DNA from 3 places in the Pseudomonas sp. G2-4 genome. Region 3 is predicted to be linked to each of the others. Evidence: predicted binding sites of a transcription regulator. Region 3 holds the regulator's gene; each other region holds the start of a gene.
The links. The regulator FliA, encoded in region 3, starts transcription of late flagellar genes. The targets are predictions, from matches to a motif close to CTAAAGTTTNNNNNNNNNNNGCCGNTAA.

Region 1 (5,763 bases), 3.3 Mb from region 3:
TCTTGTCGGCCCAGTCCACCGACGTCGGTGTCAACAAAGCCACGGCCAAGTTGTTCCCGGTGGCCAACACGCCGGAGGCGATCTACGCCCTAGGCGTCGAAGGGCTGTCCGAATACATCAAGACCATCGGCCTGTTCAACAGCAAGGCAAAGAACGTGATCGAAACCTGCCGACTGCTGATCGAGCGCCACGGCAGTGAAATCCCGCAGACTCGCGAAGCGCTGGAAGCCCTTCCAGGCGTGGGCCGAAAAACCGCCAATGTCGTACTCAATACTGCTTTTCGTCAGCTGACCATGGCGGTCGACACCCACATTTTCCGCGTCAGCAACAGGACCGGGTTGGCTCCCGGTAAAAACGTAGTGGAAGTGGAAAAGAAACTGATGAAGTTCGTGCCCAAGGAATTCCTCCTGGATTCCCATCACTGGCTCATCCTCCACGGACGCTACGTTTGCCTGGCGCGCAAGCCCCGCTGTGGCAGCTGTCGAATCGAAGATTTATGCGAATACAAGCACAAGACCTCTGACGATTGAGGCGCTATTAGCTTTATCGATATATCGATTGAAAAAATCTTTTTTACCCGCCCGTGGTTTATCGATATAAGGAGCGCCAATGGCAGTCTTAGCCTGGAGTCGAACCCATGAGTGCTGGCAAAGAACAACTGGATGTGGAAGACGAATTCATCGCCGTTGAGGCCGACGACGCGGAACCTGTGGTCGTGGAAGTGGCGAAAACCAATCTGAGCAAACGCCGCACCATTGACAACCTACTGGAAGAGCGTCGTTTGCAGAAGCAACTGGCCGATTACGATTTTGACCTCTGACACGTAAAAGCCTCCCTGATGGAGGCTTTTTACTGAATACGCGTGACCAGAAAACTCATACCAGCCCATTACGTTGCGCCAGCTCGATCAGGTCCACCAGCGAGCGAGCATTGAGCTTCAACAACAAGCGCGTCTTGTAAGTGCTGACCGTCTTGTTGCTCAAAAACATCCCATCTGCAATTTCCTTGTTGGTTTTCCCGCGGGCCAGTTGCTGCAGGACCATCATCTCCCGCCCAGACAAACGATCCACCATATCGGACTCACTGGCATTGCCAAGACTCGAACGCACCGTATGCAGTGCCTGGTTGGGAAAGTAGCTGTAACCGGACAGTACCGCCTTTATCGCACTCAACAACTCCGTGAGATCCTGCTGCTTGCATACATAACCGGCCGCCCCTGTCTGCATGCAGCGCATTGAGAAGTGTCCTGGTGCTTGGGAAGTCAGTACCAATACCTTCATCGAGGAAGGGATTGCTGTCAGGCGCGCAATAACCTCCAAACCGTCCAGTTTCGGAATACCAATATCAAGAATGACAATATCGGGCATAAGCTCTCGGGCAAACTGCAATGCATCGACGCCGTTATCTGTTTCGGCAACAACTTCATAACCATGACGCTCCATCAGCAAACGTACAGCTAGACGAATGACGGGATGATCATCCACGATCAGCACTTTATTCATGGGCAAATCCAACTTCGCTGTTCGAATTTTTAGAGCACGCACAATAGCCTAGTCATTTCTACCTTGGCATGCCGTCCCCCCCTGAGTGCTCGCACCGAGAGACGCAACCTACAAGCAATACAGAAAAACCCTACAAATTAGCCGAGAAATAACGTGCCATAAATTTTTTCACGGAGACCGACCACCCTTTCTTAACGACCCGCTCTCCTTCGGAAAACGTGATTTTCTTCGGCTGACCACCCCTGATGCGGAGAGACAAGGTCACTCCCCTCATAAAAAGTAACTGAATTACCTGTCGTTCAAACAACCATTTTTTCGTTATTCAGGCTAAACCTTAAATAACAAGCGGCATTCAATCCAACAACTAAAACAGGTTATAGTCACCCTTCAATACGGCACCTGCATTTAATTAACAAGCGTCTATCCATTCCATCACCGAGTCTAAATAACCATGAGCATTCACCATGAACAAACCTTTGAAGACCATCACCAACCCCATGACCCTTATTGCTATATTTGCAACGTTATCTGAAACCTCCGCGGCGATCTCCCTGCCGTTCCTGGATGACGACGACCGTGAATATTATCTCTGGTTCCTGATCAGTTTCCCGTTCTATCTGCTGCTGCTCTTTTTCATCACGCTCAACTTCAACTATCGCTCGTTATATTCACCGTCCGATTTTCGCAAGAGCAAACACTTTATAAAGACCATGGATGACTCGCCCTGCCGCCGACGACGAGTGTTACGGCGGGCGGACAAGGTCAAACGATTATTGATGCGCCATCATCGGCGCAAACACGATCCGAAACGGGTCATTTTTCTGGTGTACAGCCAACCGGAAGACCTGGTTGAGGCCTATCGGACAAACCCTCTCAAACGGGCCACGGCACACACGGAAATCGTCCTGTACGTCATCTACAGCCGCGACAGCGCTGACGTTATAGCGGACAGACAGGAGGGATGAGCGATCAAGCAATAGCGCTGCATGACAGGAGAGGAGCCAAAAAAAACGGCCTGCTCAAGGCAGGCCGTTTTCATATCGCCAGGATCAGAACAGCTTGCGGCCCTTGTTCGCCGCGATACGCATGCGCAGGGCGTTGAGCTTGATGAAGCCGGCTGCGTCGGCCTGGTTGTAAGCGCCACCGTCTTCTTCGAAGGTTGCGATGTTGGCATCGAACAGTGACTCGTCAGACTTGCGCCCGGTGACGATCACGTTGCCTTTATACAGTTTCAGGCGTACGACGCCATTCACGTGGGCCTGGGACGCGTCGATCATCTGCTGCAGCATCAGGCGCTCAGGACTCCACCAGTAGCCGGTGTAGATCAGGCTGGCATACTTGGGCATCAGCTCGTCCTTGAGGTGAGCCACTTCGCGGTCCAGGGTGATCGATTCGATCGCCCGGTGAGCGCGCAGCATGATGGTGCCGCCCGGGGTTTCGTAGCAACCACGGGACTTCATGCCGACATAGCGGTTCTCGACGATGTCCAGGCGACCGATGCCGTGTTCGCCACCGATGCGGTTCAGGGTCGCCAGCACGGTGGCCGGGCTCATTTCCACGCCGTCCAGTGCGACGATATCGCCGTTGCGATAGGTCAACTCCAGGTATTGCGGGGTATCAGGAGCCTTCTCCGGGGAGACGGTCCAGCGCCACATGTCTTCTTCGTGCTCGGTCCAGGTGTCTTCCAGCACGCCGCCTTCATAGGAGATGTGCAGCAGGTTGGCATCCATCGAGTACGGGGATTTCTTCTTGCCGTGACGCTCGATCGGGATACCGTGCTTCTCGGCGTAGTCCATCAGTTTTTCACGGGACAGCAAGTCCCATTCACGCCACGGAGCGATGACTTTCACGCCCGGCTTGAGGGCATAGGCACCCAGTTCGAAACGCACCTGATCGTTGCCTTTGCCGGTGGCACCGTGGGAAATGGCGTCGGCACCGGTTTCGTTGGCGATTTCGATCAGGCGCTTGGCAATCAACGGACGGGCGATGGACGTACCCAGCAGGTACTCGCCTTCGTAAACAGTGTTGGCACGGAACATCGGGAACACGAAGTCGCGGACGAACTCTTCGCGCAGGTCATCGATGTAGATTTCTTTGACGCCCATGGCCTGAGCCTTGGCGCGTGCAGGCTCGACTTCTTCGCCCTGCCCCAGGTCAGCGGTGAAGGTCACCACTTCGCAGTTATAAGTGTCCTGCAGCCACTTGAGGATCACCGAAGTGTCCAGGCCGCCGGAATACGCCAGAACGACCTTGTTTACGTCCGCCATGCCATCACTCCACGGGTTGTACGGAAAGCCGGGAAGTCTAACGTCCAATGCGGATAATTTACAGGGGCGCGACAGCTTATGACGACGAAGCGACAGATTATGTCGAGTGCGCGACGGTCATCGCCGAATCAGGACGTGCGCGCAGTCGCCGGAGCGGGAGTCTTGGCCGGGGCAGCGGTCGGTGCCGGAACCTTGGCCGGGGCCGCAGCGGGTGCGGTCGGCGCTGTCGGCTGCGAGGCGGGCGCGTCGGTCGGCGCCACACGCTCCAGGAGCACGACCACGCGGCGGTTCTTGGCCCGGTTGGCGGCGTTGGTATTGGGTGCCAGGGGATAACGCTCGCCATGGAACCGCAGGGTGATCTGCGATTCCTGGAAGCCGTTGGCCTTGAAGAAGTCCTGGACCGCCAGGGCGCGACGACGCGACAGCTCACGGTTGGTCAAGCGGTTGCCACTGTTATCGGAGTGACCATCGAGTTCGACATGATTGACGCTTGGGTCGGCCTTGATGAAATCGAGCATCACTTGCAACTGAGCCTTGGCCTGGGCGTCAAGTTCGACCCCTTCGCCGGGGAAGCCAATCTGGGTTTGCTTAATCTGCTCGAAATTCTTCGGTAACAGTTTCGCCACGCAGCCTTGATAGTCACTGAAGGCCTTATTGAAACGCACCGGCAATAATCGGACTTCCGAGACCCGCCCGTCCTCGGTGTTGCGTCGCACCACAGGGCTGCGCCCGTCCATCAGCCCATTGATCAAGCGACCTGCCTGGATCTGGGAGCTGTTGAACAAGACATCGCCACTGCCAATCCTGACCGAGCCCAAGTTGATGTCGCCGCGCCCCGGTTGCCAGGGCGCCGCAGCCGCCAGCAAGGTCGCCGAACCGCCACCGAGCATCGGGTTATAGGCCTTGAGCCTGAATGTGGCCTGCTCGCCCGCCCGACGCACGAACTCGCCGCTGCCGAAATCGGTGATCGGCTGGCTCAGCCGGCACTCGAACTTGTCGCCTTCGACCGTCCACTCAATGCTCTCCAGACGGGTCTGGAAAGTGAGCGCCATGGCGGGAAGGCTGGCAAACACACTGAGCAAGGCTAGATAACGCTGGCGCACGGGAGGCTCCACTGGCTTTTATACAAAGATCGACACACGCTGAAGGTATGACGCCTGTCCGGGGCACTGCACGGATTCGTGGCACACCTGTAGGAGCTATCGGTAAGTTGCGGCAGAACTTGATAGCGGGTGCCTGAATCGGTCTTTTCCGGTAGCATTCCCCAGAGTTTGACCCGCCTGGAAGCCCCCCAATGTCCGACCGCCTGACCCTGCTGCGTCCCGACGACTGGCATATTCATCTTCGCGATGGTGCTGTGTTGACCCATACCGTCGCCGATGTCGCGCGCACCTTTGGGCGCGCAATCATCATGCCTAACCTGGTTCCGCCAGTGCGTAACGCCGCCGAAGCCGAAGGCTATCGCCAGCGCATCCTGGCCGCACGCCCGGCCGGCAGCCGCTTCGAGCCGCTGATGGTGCTGTACCTCACCGACCGCACCCAACCTGAAGAAATACGCGACGCCAAGGCCTGCGGCTTTGTCCATGCCGCCAAGCTGTACCCCGCTGGCGCGACTACCAACTCCGATTCCGGCGTCACCAGCATCGACAAGATCTTCCCGGCACTGGAGGCCATGGCCGAAGTCGGCATGCCTTTGTTGATCCACGGTGAAGTCACCCGGGGCGACGTCGACGTGTTCGACCGCGAGAAAATCTTCATCGACGAGCACATGCGCCGCGTCGTGGAGCGCTTCCCGACGCTCAAGGTGGTGTTCGAACACATCACCACCGGCGATGCCGTGCAGTTCGTCAACGAGGCTGCGGCCAACGTCGGCGCGACCATCACCGCGCATCACCTGCTGTACAACCGCAACCACATGCTGGTGGGCGGGATCCGGCCGCACTTCTATTGCCTGCCGATCCTCAAGCGCAACACCCATCAAGAGGCCCTGCTCG
Region 2 (5,763 bases), 1.1 Mb from region 3:
GAGCATTCCCAACGTACCAATGCCTTCCGGCGATACCCCAAGCCACCAGTGATCGGCGGTGTTCATCGCCGGGTTCACGAACTTGAAGTAGACGATGTAGCTGAAGGTGAACGTCAGCCCCACAATCATCCCGGCGATCGCGCCCTCACGGTTCATGCGCTTGGAGAATATCCCCATGACGATGACCGGGAAGAATGAGGACGCTGCCAAGCCGAAGGCAAAGGCCACCACCTGGGCCACGAATGCAGGTGGATAGATGCCGAACAGCCCGGCGATCAATACCGCCACCCCGGCGGAAATCCGCGCAGCCAGCAGCTCCTGTCTTTCGGTGATCCTGGGCAGCATGTTGCTCTTGAGCAGGTCATGGGAAACCGAGGTGGAGATCACCAACAGCAACCCCGCAGCAGTAGACAAGGCGGCCGCCAGGCCACCGGCAGCGATCAACGCGATCACCCAACCCGGCAAACCGGCAATTTCCGGATTGGCCAGAACCATGATGTCGTTGTCCACATACAGCTCGTTGGCCACCGGCGAAACCTGATTGTTGAGCAGACGTTGCTCATAGGCCCCTCGCTCGGTGGTCTTGAAGCTTGGGGCTCCGACCAACGCGGCACCGGGACCGTACTGGATGATGCCGTCGTTGTTCTTGTCCACCCAGGCGATCAGCCCGGAGTTTTCCCAAGCCTTGAACCACGTCGGTGCCGTGCTATAGCTGACATTCGGAATCGAAGTCAGCAGATTGGTGCGGGCAAACGCCGCTACGGCCGGTGCGGTGGTATAGAGGATGGCAATGAATAGCAGCGCGTAGCCTGCGGATTTGCGGGCATCCCGTACAGTAGGGGTCGTGAAGAAACGCACAATGACATGAGGCAGTCCTGCCGTGCCCACCATCAGCGCCATGGTGATGAAGAACACGTCCGTCGTCGACTTGCTGCCATCGGTGTAGGCCGTGAAGCCCAGCTCCGCCCCGAGCCCGTTGAGCCTTTCAATCACGCTCTGCCCCGAACCCGTGACTTCGCTGATAAAGCCCAACTGCGGAATCGGATTACCGGTGATCATCATCGAGATGTAAATCGCCGGCACCATGTAGGCGAAGATCATCACGCAGTACTGCGCCACCTGGGTGTAGGTGATGCCTTTCATTCCACCCAGCACGGAATAGAAAAACACGATGGCCATGCCGATCATCACACCGGTGTTGATGTCCACCTCGAGATAGCGGGAGAACACAATACCCACTCCCCGCATTTGCCCCGCCACGTAGGTGAAGGAAATAAAGATCACGCAGATCACCGCCACCACCCGCGCCGTTTGCGAGTAATAACGCGCTCCGACGAACTCAGGCACAGTGAACTTGCCGAACTTGCGCAGATACGGTGCCAGGCACATCGCCAGCAGCACGTAGCCACCGGTCCAGCCCATCAAGTAGACCGAACCGTCATAGCCGGCGAAGGCGATGATCCCAGCCATGGAAATGAACGAGGCTGCCGACATCCAGTCAGCGCCAGTGGCCATGCCGTTGAGTACCGGGTGCACCCCCTTGCTCGCGACATAGTATTCACTGGTGGAGCCGGCACGTGTCCAGATCGCGATAGCAATATAGAGCGCGAAGCTTGCACCGACGAACAGATAGATCAGGGTTTGGGTTTCCATGCTCGTCGGCCTCAGTCTTCGTGGACGTCATACTTGCGATCGAGCTGATTCATCTTCCAGACATAGAAGAAGATCTCGAGCACAAAGACATAGATGGACCCCTGCTGGGCGAACCAGAACCCTAGAGGTGTGCCGAAGAAACTGATGGTGTTGAGTGAGTCAACCAGCAAAATACCAAAGCCGAACGACACCAAAAACCAGATTGCCAGTAGTACCAGCATCCAGCGCAGGTTTTCCGTCCAATAGGCACGCGCAGCCTGTTGCTTTTGAGTGGACATGAGGGTCATCTCCCGTTGTTTTTATTGTTTTCCCCTCAAACCGTAGCAGCCGCTGGGCAGAGTACCAGTACGACTTTCGTCTAATTCGCCAGCATAAGTATTGACATTTGTTTCAGCGACTCGATGGAAAGTCACAAACAGCCTGAAAGATCAATCTGATATCAAATTGCCCTGACTCGCTAAAGCTTTGTCGCCAGCGGTCGAATGTATTCCATTGAGTGATTTTTTTTGCCCAGGAGCAGCGGCATGCAGACGTTAAAGGCCTTGTACGAGTCTATCGAAATGCAATTTTTCGATACGCTCACCAAAAAGCTGTCGAGCCTTTTCCTGTTGGTCGTGGTCAGTGGGTTGTTGTACTGGGTCGCCCTGAGTGCACGCGCTGACATTGTCTTGCAGCTGCGCGACGCGCAGCTGGATGCCGGGTTGCTGGGCCAGATCGAGGGCCGGCTCGACAGCCTCACCCATGCCCTGCTCTTCGGCACGCTCCTGACGCTGGGCATGATCAGTTTCATGGTCTGGTACTTTCGCCACCTCATCGTGCGTCCCGTCACCGCCATGACCAAGGCCCTGGAAGAGATCGCCAACGGCGAAGGCGATTTGTCCAAGGACCTTCCCCTGGTGACCCACGACGAAATTCGCGTGCTGGCCGGCACCTGTAACCGTTTCCTGGCCAAGCAACGGGAGATCATCAGTAACGTCCAGGCGCTGACCGTGCACATCGCCGTCGAATCGGCCCGCTCGCTGAAAAACATCAGCGATTCCAGCGACAGCGCCACCCACCAGGCGCGCTTCGCCAAGGAAGTGATGGACCAGAGCAACACCGCCGTAGGCCGCATCGAAGAAGTCTCGCGCCAGACCCAAGGCATCTCCAGCACCACCGCCCAGAACCTGAGCATGGCCCGCGACTCCTATGCCGAGCTGCTGGAAGTGACCGGCAACATCAGCGAAATCTCCAACAGTCTCAGTGAGTTTGCCACGCTCGTGGGGGCCTTGAACCAACGCTCCTCAAGCATCAAGTCCATCGTTGGATTGATCCAGCAGATCTCTGCCCAAACCAATCTGCTGGCCCTCAACGCCGCCATCGAAGCCGCCCGGGCTGGCGAGAGCGGTCGGGGTTTCGCGGTGGTGGCTGATGAAGTGCGGACCCTGGCGCAGAACGTCAGCCGCGCCACCGATGATATCTCCCGCAACATCGACGCCATGCTTGAAGAAGTCGGTTCTACCCACGAACAGACCACCCAGATCAGCCACAGCGCCCGGGAAACCCAGAAAGTGGTGGAGCGTGCCTCCGGCCATTTCGAGAGCATGATCGGCGATTTCGAATCCACCAACGGCAAGCTGGCGGACATCGCCACGCATATCCAGCAGTTCGCCGACAGCAACACGGGCATCAACGAACGGGTCACCCAGATCCATGCCGACAGCCAGTTGATCGACCAGCGCATGCAGCATTCGGCGACGGCCACCCGTGACCTGTCCGGCGTTGCCGAAAAGGTCCAGGCACTGTTGGGCCGGTTCGTGCTCGGCCACGGCAAGCTGGATGCCGCCATCACCCGCGCCAGCCAATGCCGGGACACGCTTCAGGAGCGCCTGGAGGCGCTGCAAAGGGAAGGTCTGAACCTGTTCGACCAGAGTTACCAATTGATCCCCGGCACTGACCCCAAGCAGTACATGACCAGCTACACCGAACGCTTTGCCCAGGCCTGCCAGGAAGAGTGCGACAAGCTCACCCGCAGCACGCCGGGGGGCAAGGTTTCGTTCATTGTCGATAGCAAGGGCTATTGCCCGGTGAACAACAGCTGGGTCTCCAAGCCACCCACCGGTGATCGTGCTGTCGACCTGCCGGTGTGTCGCAACAAGCGCATCTTCGGCGACCCGATCGGCCTGCGCGCAGCCGGCAACGTCCAGCGTTTCCTGCTCCAGACCTACCTGCGTGACACCGGGGAGATCATGACCGAGATCGACGTACCGTTCTTCTTCGGCGGCCGTCATTGGGGCAACTTGCGGGTGGGGTTCGACGCGGCGGTGTTGTTGGCGGAGTGATTCCAGGCACGATGGGAATCCAGCCTGCTAGACGTTGTATGTAAAGAGCCTGCCACCGGCAGGCTTACACAAACTTGCATGTGCCCGCATTCCAGACATTCCTCGCCTGCAGCCAGTTGAAAGGCTCCCCTGTCCCCGGCCGGTATTGCGGCTGGGTTTTGACAACCTCGCCCGATACACACTGCGATACAGCCCGCCTGGCATTAACCCCCTGCCCTCGAAAAAATCGAAACCTTGGACGCAGCGCCGGGGTCCAGTCCTGTATGAACACAAAGCGCTGCACGCCACCCGAAGGCGCTGCGGCCCATCAACGTGAGGGACAGACATGAGCATGACCGTCGGTGATTTTCTGGTGGAACGTCTTTACCAATGGGGGGTTCGCCGCATTTATGGCTATCCGGGCGATGGTATCAACGGTGTCTTTGGCGCCTTGAACCGCGCCGATGGAAAAATCCGCTTCATCCAGGCGCGTCATGAAGAGATGGCCGCCTTCATGGCCTGCGCCCATGCCAAGTTCACCGGCGAACTGGGCGTATGCATCGCCACCTCGGGGCCGGGGGCCTCGCACCTGATCACCGGCCTCTACGACGCCCGAATGGACCACATGCCCGTGCTCGCCATCAGCGGCCAACAGGCCCGCACTGCCCTGGGCGGGCACTACCAACAGGAACTGGACCTGGTCAGCCTGTTCAAGGACGTGGCCGGGGCGTTCGTCCAGCAGGCCAGTGCGCCCTCCCAAGTGCGCCATCTGCTCGACCGCGCCGTACGCACGGCAGTGGGTGAGCGTCGGGTCACGGCACTGATCCTGCCGAATGACCTGCAGGAAATGGAATACTCCGAACCACCGCACAAACATGGAACGGTTCACTCCGGCGTCGGCTATCGCAAACCCAAAGTCGTGCCCTATGAAGAGGACCTGCGCAAAGCCGCCGACGTCCTGAACGCAGGCAAGAAGGTCGCCATCCTGGTCGGCGCCGGAGCTCTGCAGGCGACAGACGAAGTGATCGCTCTCGCCGAAAAACTCGGGGCCGGCGTGGCCAAGGCCCTGCTCGGCAAGGCTGTCGTGCCGGATGACCTGCCCTGGGTCACCGGCTCCATCGGCCTGCTGGGCACAAAGCCCAGTGACAACCTGATGGCCGGTTGCGACACGTTGCTGATGATCGGCTCTGGCTTTCCCTACGCTGAGTTCCTGCCACCCGAAGGCCAAGCCCGGGGCGTGCAGATTGATATCCAACCGGACATGCTCAGCCTGCGATACCCGATGGAGGTCAATCTGCAGGGCGACAGCGTCGACACCCTGCGAGCGTTGTTACCCCTGATCGAGGAAAAGCCCGATCGGACCTGGCGCAAGAAAATCGAACACTGGCGGGCGGACTGGGACAAGACCCTGGAAAAGCGCGCATTGATGTCAGCCAAGCCGATCAACCCGCAACGGGTGACATTCGAGCTATCGCCCCGGTTGCCGGATCACGCCATCATCACCTGCGATTCCGGCTCCTGCGCCAATTGGTACGCCCGGGATATCAAGATCCGGCGCGGCATGATGTGCTCGCTGTCCGGTGGCCTGGCCTCAATGGGCGCCGCCGTGCCCTACGCCATCGCCGCGAAATTCTGTCATCCGCAGCGGCCTGTGATCGCCCTGGTCGGCGATGGTGCCATGCAGATGAACAACATGGCCGAACTGATTACCGTGGCGAAATATTGGCAAACCTGGGCCAACGGCACCTGGATCTGCGCGGTGTTCAATAATCAGGACCTCAACCAGGTGACGTGGGAACAACGGGTGATG
Region 3 (5,763 bases):
GTCGTGGCGACCCACTTGAACCAGATTCTGTACAAGCACTCCAGCGAGCTGATTGGCCACGAAGAAGTCCAGCAACTCCTGCAAGTACTGGCCAAAGGCTCGCCGAAGCTGGCTGACGAGCTGGTGCCGGGCGTGGTGTCGTTGTCGCAGTTGCTCAAGGTGTTGCAGGCGCTGCTGGCCGAACAGGTGCCCGTACGCGACATTCGCAGCATTGCCGAGGCTATCGCCAACAACGCCTCCAAGAGTCAAGATACCGCCGCCCTGGTGGCTGCGGTTCGGGTCGGCGTATCCCGCGCAATCGTCCAAAGCATTGTAGGCACTGAGTCTGAGCTGCCTGTGATCACTCTGGAACCAAGGTTGGAACAGATATTGCTCAATAGTCTGCAGAAGGCAGGACAAGGCTCGGAAGAGGGTGTTCTGCTGGAGCCAAGCATGGCCGAGAAGCTGCAGCGTTCGCTGATTGATGCAGCCCAGCGGCAGGAGATGCAAGGCCAACCGGTGATCCTGCTGGTGGCCGGACCGATTCGCGCGATGCTCTCGCGATTCGGTCGCCTCGCGGTCCCGGGGCTGCATGTGCTGGCGTACCAGGAAATACCGGACAACAAGCAAGTGACCATCGTTGCGACAGTAGGGCCCAACGGCTGAGGTAGTGGTTTATGCAAGTGAAGCGTTTTTTCGCCGCCGATATGCGTCAGGCCATGAAGCTGGTTCGTGACGAGCTGGGCGCTGAAGCAGCCATCATTGGCAATCGCCGGATCGCTGGCGGTGTCGAGTTGACGGCGGCCCTGGATTACAAATTGTCGGCGCTGGCCCCGCGCGTTCCGAACATGGAACTCGAGGACGAGCTGCGCAAGACCCAATCGCGTATCGCCAGCGCCCAGGCCGAATTGAGCCTGCGCAGCAGCGAAGGCCAGGCCAGCGCGGGCACCAACCGTCAATTGTTCGCCGGTCAGCCGCTGACTGCCGGCCTGCCGTTGACCGCTGCCGAACCGCTGGTCGAGCAGGCCCAGGTCGAGCCGCGTCGTGTGGCACCGGCTCCGGCCGCGCCAAGCGCTGGTATCGATCCACGTGCCCTGGACTCGATGCGCTTTGAACTCAACAGCCTGCGTGAACTGATGGAAGTTCAGCTCGGCTCCCTGGCGTGGAACCAGCTGCAAGGCAGCCGTCCGGCCCAGGCCAACCTGTGGCGTCGCCTGCAACGCATCGGCCTGTCCGGTCCGTTGTCCCGCGACCTGCTGGCGCTGATCAACGGTATCGAAGAGCCTCGCCAGGCCTGGCGCATGTTGCTGGCGCACCTGGCGCGGATGATTGCTACGCCGGAAGTCGAGCCGCTGGAAGAGGGTGGAGTGATTGCGATGGTCGGCCCTGCCGGCATGGGCAAGACCACCACCCTGGCCAAGCTTGCGGCCCGTTATGTACTCAAGTACGGCGCCCAGAGCATTGCCCTGGTGAGCATGGACAGTTTCCGTATCGGCGCACAGGAACAACTCAAGACCCTGGGCCGGATCCTCAATGTGTCGGTGACCCATGTGGACCCGGGCCAGTCCCTGGCCCAGGCGCTGGAACCGTTGCTGCGCAAGCGCGTCGTGCTGATCGATACCGCCGGCCTGCAAGCCAGCGATCCGGCCCTGCGCATGCAGCTCGAAAGCCTGGCTGGGCGCGGCATTCGGTCAAAAAATTATCTCGTGTTGGCAACCACCAGCCAAAAGCAGGTTCTAACCGCCGCATACCACAGCTACAAACGCTGCGGGCTGGCCGGTTGCATCCTGACTAAGCTGGACGAAACGGCAAGCCTGGGCGAGGTGTTGAGCCTGGCGATCGGTCATGAACTACCGGTGGCCTACCTGACCGACGGACCGCGGATCCCGGATGATTTGCATCTGCCGCGCCGTCATCAACTGGTCAGTCGTGCCGTGAGTGTGCAAATGCAGGAAGAACCCAGCGAGGAAGCCATGGCTGACATGTTCGCTGATATCTACCACAGCCCGACCAAGCAGGTCGGCTGAGGTAATCATGAATATTTTTTGTACCTACATCGATGGTCTGCCATGCATTGTTCAGAATGTGAACGCGCAGCCAGTAATGTGGCCTCCGTCTAAGTAAGACAAGGTAAAGAACGAACATGGGCAGCATGCATCCCGTACAGGTGATCGCGGTGACCGGCGGCAAAGGTGGCGTCGGGAAGACTAACGTGTCAGTGAACTTGTCCCTGGCTCTGGCAGAGCTTGGCCGACGGGTCATGCTGCTGGACGCCGACCTGGGGTTGGCGAACGTCGATGTGCTGCTGGGGCTCACACCCAAGCGCACGCTGGCGGACGTCATCGAAGGTCGCTGCGAACTGCGCGACGTGCTGCTGCAGGGGCCGGGCGGTATTCGCATCGTGCCGGCTGCCTCTGGCACCCAGAGCATGGTTCATCTGACCCCGGCCCAGCACGCTGGCCTGATCCAGGCCTTCAGCGACATCGGTGACAACCTCGATGTGCTGGTGATCGATACGGCTGCCGGTATCGGTGACTCGGTCGTCAGTTTCGTCCGCGCCGCCCAGGAAGTGCTGCTGGTGGTCTGCGACGAACCGACGTCTATCACCGACGCCTACGCCCTGATCAAATTATTGAACCGTGACTACGGCATGAACCGCTTCCGCGTCCTGGCCAACATGGCCCAGAGCCCGCAGGAAGGGCGCAATCTGTTCGCTAAGTTGACGAAGGTCACGGATCGTTTCCTGGATGTTGCCCTACAGTACGTCGGCGCAGTGCCCTACGACGAAAGCGTACGCAAGGCCGTCCAGAAGCAACGCGCCGTTTATGAAGCCTTTCCCCGTTCCAAATGTGCGCTGGCGTTCAAGGCTATCGCCCAAAAGGTGGATACCTGGCCACTGCCGGCCAACCCTCGCGGGCATCTGGAATTTTTCGTCGAGCGTCTTGTGCAACAAACAGCAGGGCCCGTGCTATGACTGCCAGCGGTTACAACCATCTCTACAAAAAATCGGCACGGGACGCCCAATACGAACTGATCGAGCGTTATGCGCCCCTGGTCAAGCGTATCGCCTATCACTTGCTGGCGCGGTTGCCGGCCAGTGTTCAGGTCGAGGACTTGATCCAGGCCGGCATGATCGGCCTGCTCGAAGTGTCGAACAAATACGACGCGAGCAAGGGCGCCAGTTTCGAGACGTATGCCGGTATTCGCATCCGTGGGGCGATGCTCGATGAAGTCCGCAAGGGCGATTGGGCGCCGCGTTCGGTGCACCGTAATACCCGTATGGTCAGTGATGCGATTCGCGCTATTGAAGCTAAAACCGGGCGTGACGCTAAAGATCACGAGGTTGCGGCCGAACTCCAATTGAGTCTCGATGATTATTACGGGATTTTGAACGATACCTTGGGCAGTCGCCTGTTCAGTTTCGACGACCTGCTGCAGGACGGCGAACACGAAGGGCTGCACGAGGACGGCGCGAGTGCTCACATGGAGCCATCGCGTGACCTGGAAGATGAACGTTTCCAGAGCGCGCTGGCGGATGCGATTGCCAATTTGCCGGAGCGTGAGCGACTGGTCTTGGCGCTGTACTACGACGAAGAGCTGAACCTCAAGGAAATCGGTGAGGTCCTGGGGGTCAGCGAATCGCGGGTCAGCCAGTTACACAGCCAGTGCGCGGCCCGTTTGCGGGGGCGTTTGGGGGAGTGGCGAGCGCGCTGATTGCAGTGTGGGGACACTGCGAACGGGGCTGGTTTGGCATGCATTGCGCCAGTCTCCATCCGTTGTGCTCCAGACCGTTGTCGAGTGTTGTGCCGGATTGATTGAAATGGCGCGTTCAGGTGCTGGGCGCGTTTAAGACTGCTTGGAGGTCGAATTGGACAAGAACATGAAAATCCTCATCGTTGATGACTTCTCAACGATGCGGCGGATCATAAAAAACCTGTTGCGTGACCTTGGGTTCACCAACACGGTCGAGGCCGACGATGGCACCACTGCCATTCCGGTCCTCAACAGCGGGAGCATCGACTTTCTGGTGACTGACTGGAACATGCCCGGCATGACCGGTATCGACTTGCTGCGCCATGTGCGCGCCGACGAAAAACTCAAGCACCTTCCCGTGCTGATGGTGACTGCCGAAGCCAAGCGCGAGCAGATCATCGAAGCGGCTCAGGCCGGTGTAAACGGCTATGTGGTCAAACCCTTCACGGCCCAGGCGTTGAAAGAGAAGATCGAGAAAATCTTCGAACGCATCGGTTAACCGCGACACGGGGGAGCTATGGATAACGAATCTTCAATGGGCGATTTTGAATCGACCCTGAAAAAACATGCCCGCGAACTGGTCGACAGCCTTGAAAAAGGCCGTTTTGGCGACGCGGTTCAAATGATCCATGAGCTCAACCAGACCCGTGACCGTGGTCTGTATCAGGAAGTGGGCAAGCTCACGCGTGAACTGCACAGCGCGATTGTCAATTTCCAGATCGACCCGCATATGCCGCAGGCCGAGGAAGTCTCGCAGATCACCGACGCCACCGAGCGCCTGGGTTATGTGGTCAAGCTGACCGAGGCCGCAGCCAACCGCACCATGGACCTGGTGGAAAGCGCAACGCCGCTGGTCAATGGTCTGAGCGAGGAAGCCCAGGCCTTGAGCACCGACTGGGGCCGGTTCATGCGTCGCGAAGTCGGCGCTGAAGAGTTTCGCGAGCTGGCCCGTCGGGTCGACGGTTTCCTGACGCGTAGCAGCACCGATAACCGTGCGGTAGCAAGCAATCTCAACGACATTCTGCTGGCTCAGGACTATCAAGACCTGACCGGTCAGGTGATCAAGCGCGTGACCCAATTGGTCACCGAAGTGGAAAGCAATCTGCTCAAACTGGTGTTGATGGCCAGCCAGGTCGACCGCTTTGCAGGCATCGAACACGACCGTGAAGCGATCCTTGCTGAAAAAGATCCACAAAAACATCTCTCGCAGGGTGAAGGTCCGCAGATTCATGCCGATAAAAGAGAAGACGTTATGTCCGGTCAGGACGATGTGGACGATTTGCTGTCCAGCCTTGGATTCTGAGTTTTAGCCCTGTTTTAGGAGCAGCCATTAATGAGCTTCGGCGCCGATGAAGAGATCCTTCAGGATTTCCTGGTTGAGGCCGGCGAGATTCTAGAGCAACTGTCTGAGCAACTGGTCGAGCTGGAAAGCCGACCGGATGATGCAGACTTGCTCAATGCAATTTTTCGCGGTTTCCACACTGTAAAAGGAGGCGCCGGCTTCCTCCAGCTCAATGAGCTGGTGGAGTGCTGCCACATTGCCGAGAACGTGTTCGACATCCTGCGCAAGGGTGAACGCCGCGTTGATTCGGAACTGATGGATGTGGTGCTTGAAGCACTGGATGCGGTCAACAGCATGTTCACCGAAGTGCGCGAGCGCTCGCCGATCACCGCTGCCACCCCTGAGTTGCTCGCCGCGCTGGCACGCCTGGCGGAGCCGCAATCGGCTGACGAAGCCGCTCCGGTTGCCGAGGCGGCCGTTGAAGAACCGGTCGCCGAGGAATCGGGCGACATCACCGATAACGAATTTGAACAGTTGCTGGACTCGTTGAACGCCGTCAAGGCCCAAGCCGAGGCCCCTGCTGCGCCGGTAGCCCCTGCTGCTCCGGCCGCCAGTGCGACTGCCGCCGGCAGTGATGAAATCACCGACGACGAGTTCGAGTCGTTGCTCGATCAGTTGCATGGCAAAGGCCAGTTCGCTCCAGATGCAGTCGTTCCAGCGGCGGCCCCGGCCGCCCCGAAAGCGGCGGG

Region 1: QNH97_RS22270 (flagellar protein MotY) is a predicted target of FliA. The motif match lies at 4,969-4,996, and genes of this name have one in related genera.
Region 2: QNH97_RS12375 (methyl-accepting chemotaxis protein) is a predicted target of FliA. The motif match lies at 2,111-2,138, and genes of this name have one in related genera.

Annotation. Positions count from the first base shown of each region.
Region 1 covers NZ_CP125957.1:5,085,943-5,091,705, forward strand. The annotation lists gene nth (endonuclease III) at 1-530, shown strand, start outside; gene QNH97_RS22250 (PA3496 family putative envelope integrity protein) at 638-820, shown strand; gene QNH97_RS22255 (response regulator transcription factor) at 876-1,502, opposite strand; gene QNH97_RS22260 (hypothetical protein) at 1,967-2,467, shown strand; gene QNH97_RS22265 (argininosuccinate synthase) at 2,552-3,769, opposite strand; gene QNH97_RS22270 (flagellar protein MotY) at 3,898-4,872, opposite strand; gene pyrC (dihydroorotase) at 5,064-5,763, shown strand, end outside.
Region 2 covers NZ_CP125957.1:2,881,586-2,887,348, reverse strand. The annotation lists gene QNH97_RS12385 (sodium:solute symporter family protein) at 1-1,653, opposite strand, end outside; gene QNH97_RS12380 (DUF4212 domain-containing protein) at 1,665-1,931, opposite strand; gene QNH97_RS12375 (methyl-accepting chemotaxis protein) at 2,178-3,974, shown strand; gene QNH97_RS12370 (thiamine pyrophosphate-requiring protein) at 4,300-5,763, shown strand, end outside.
Region 3 covers NZ_CP125957.1:1,738,167-1,743,929, forward strand. The annotation lists gene flhA (flagellar biosynthesis protein FlhA) at 1-645, shown strand, start outside; gene flhF (flagellar biosynthesis GTPase FlhF) at 657-2,006, shown strand; gene fleN (flagellar synthesis regulator FleN) at 2,123-2,953, shown strand; gene fliA (RNA polymerase sigma factor FliA) at 2,950-3,693, shown strand; gene QNH97_RS07760 (chemotaxis response regulator CheY) at 3,860-4,231, shown strand; gene QNH97_RS07765 (protein phosphatase CheZ) at 4,250-5,035, shown strand; gene QNH97_RS07770 (chemotaxis protein CheA) at 5,066-5,763, shown strand, end outside.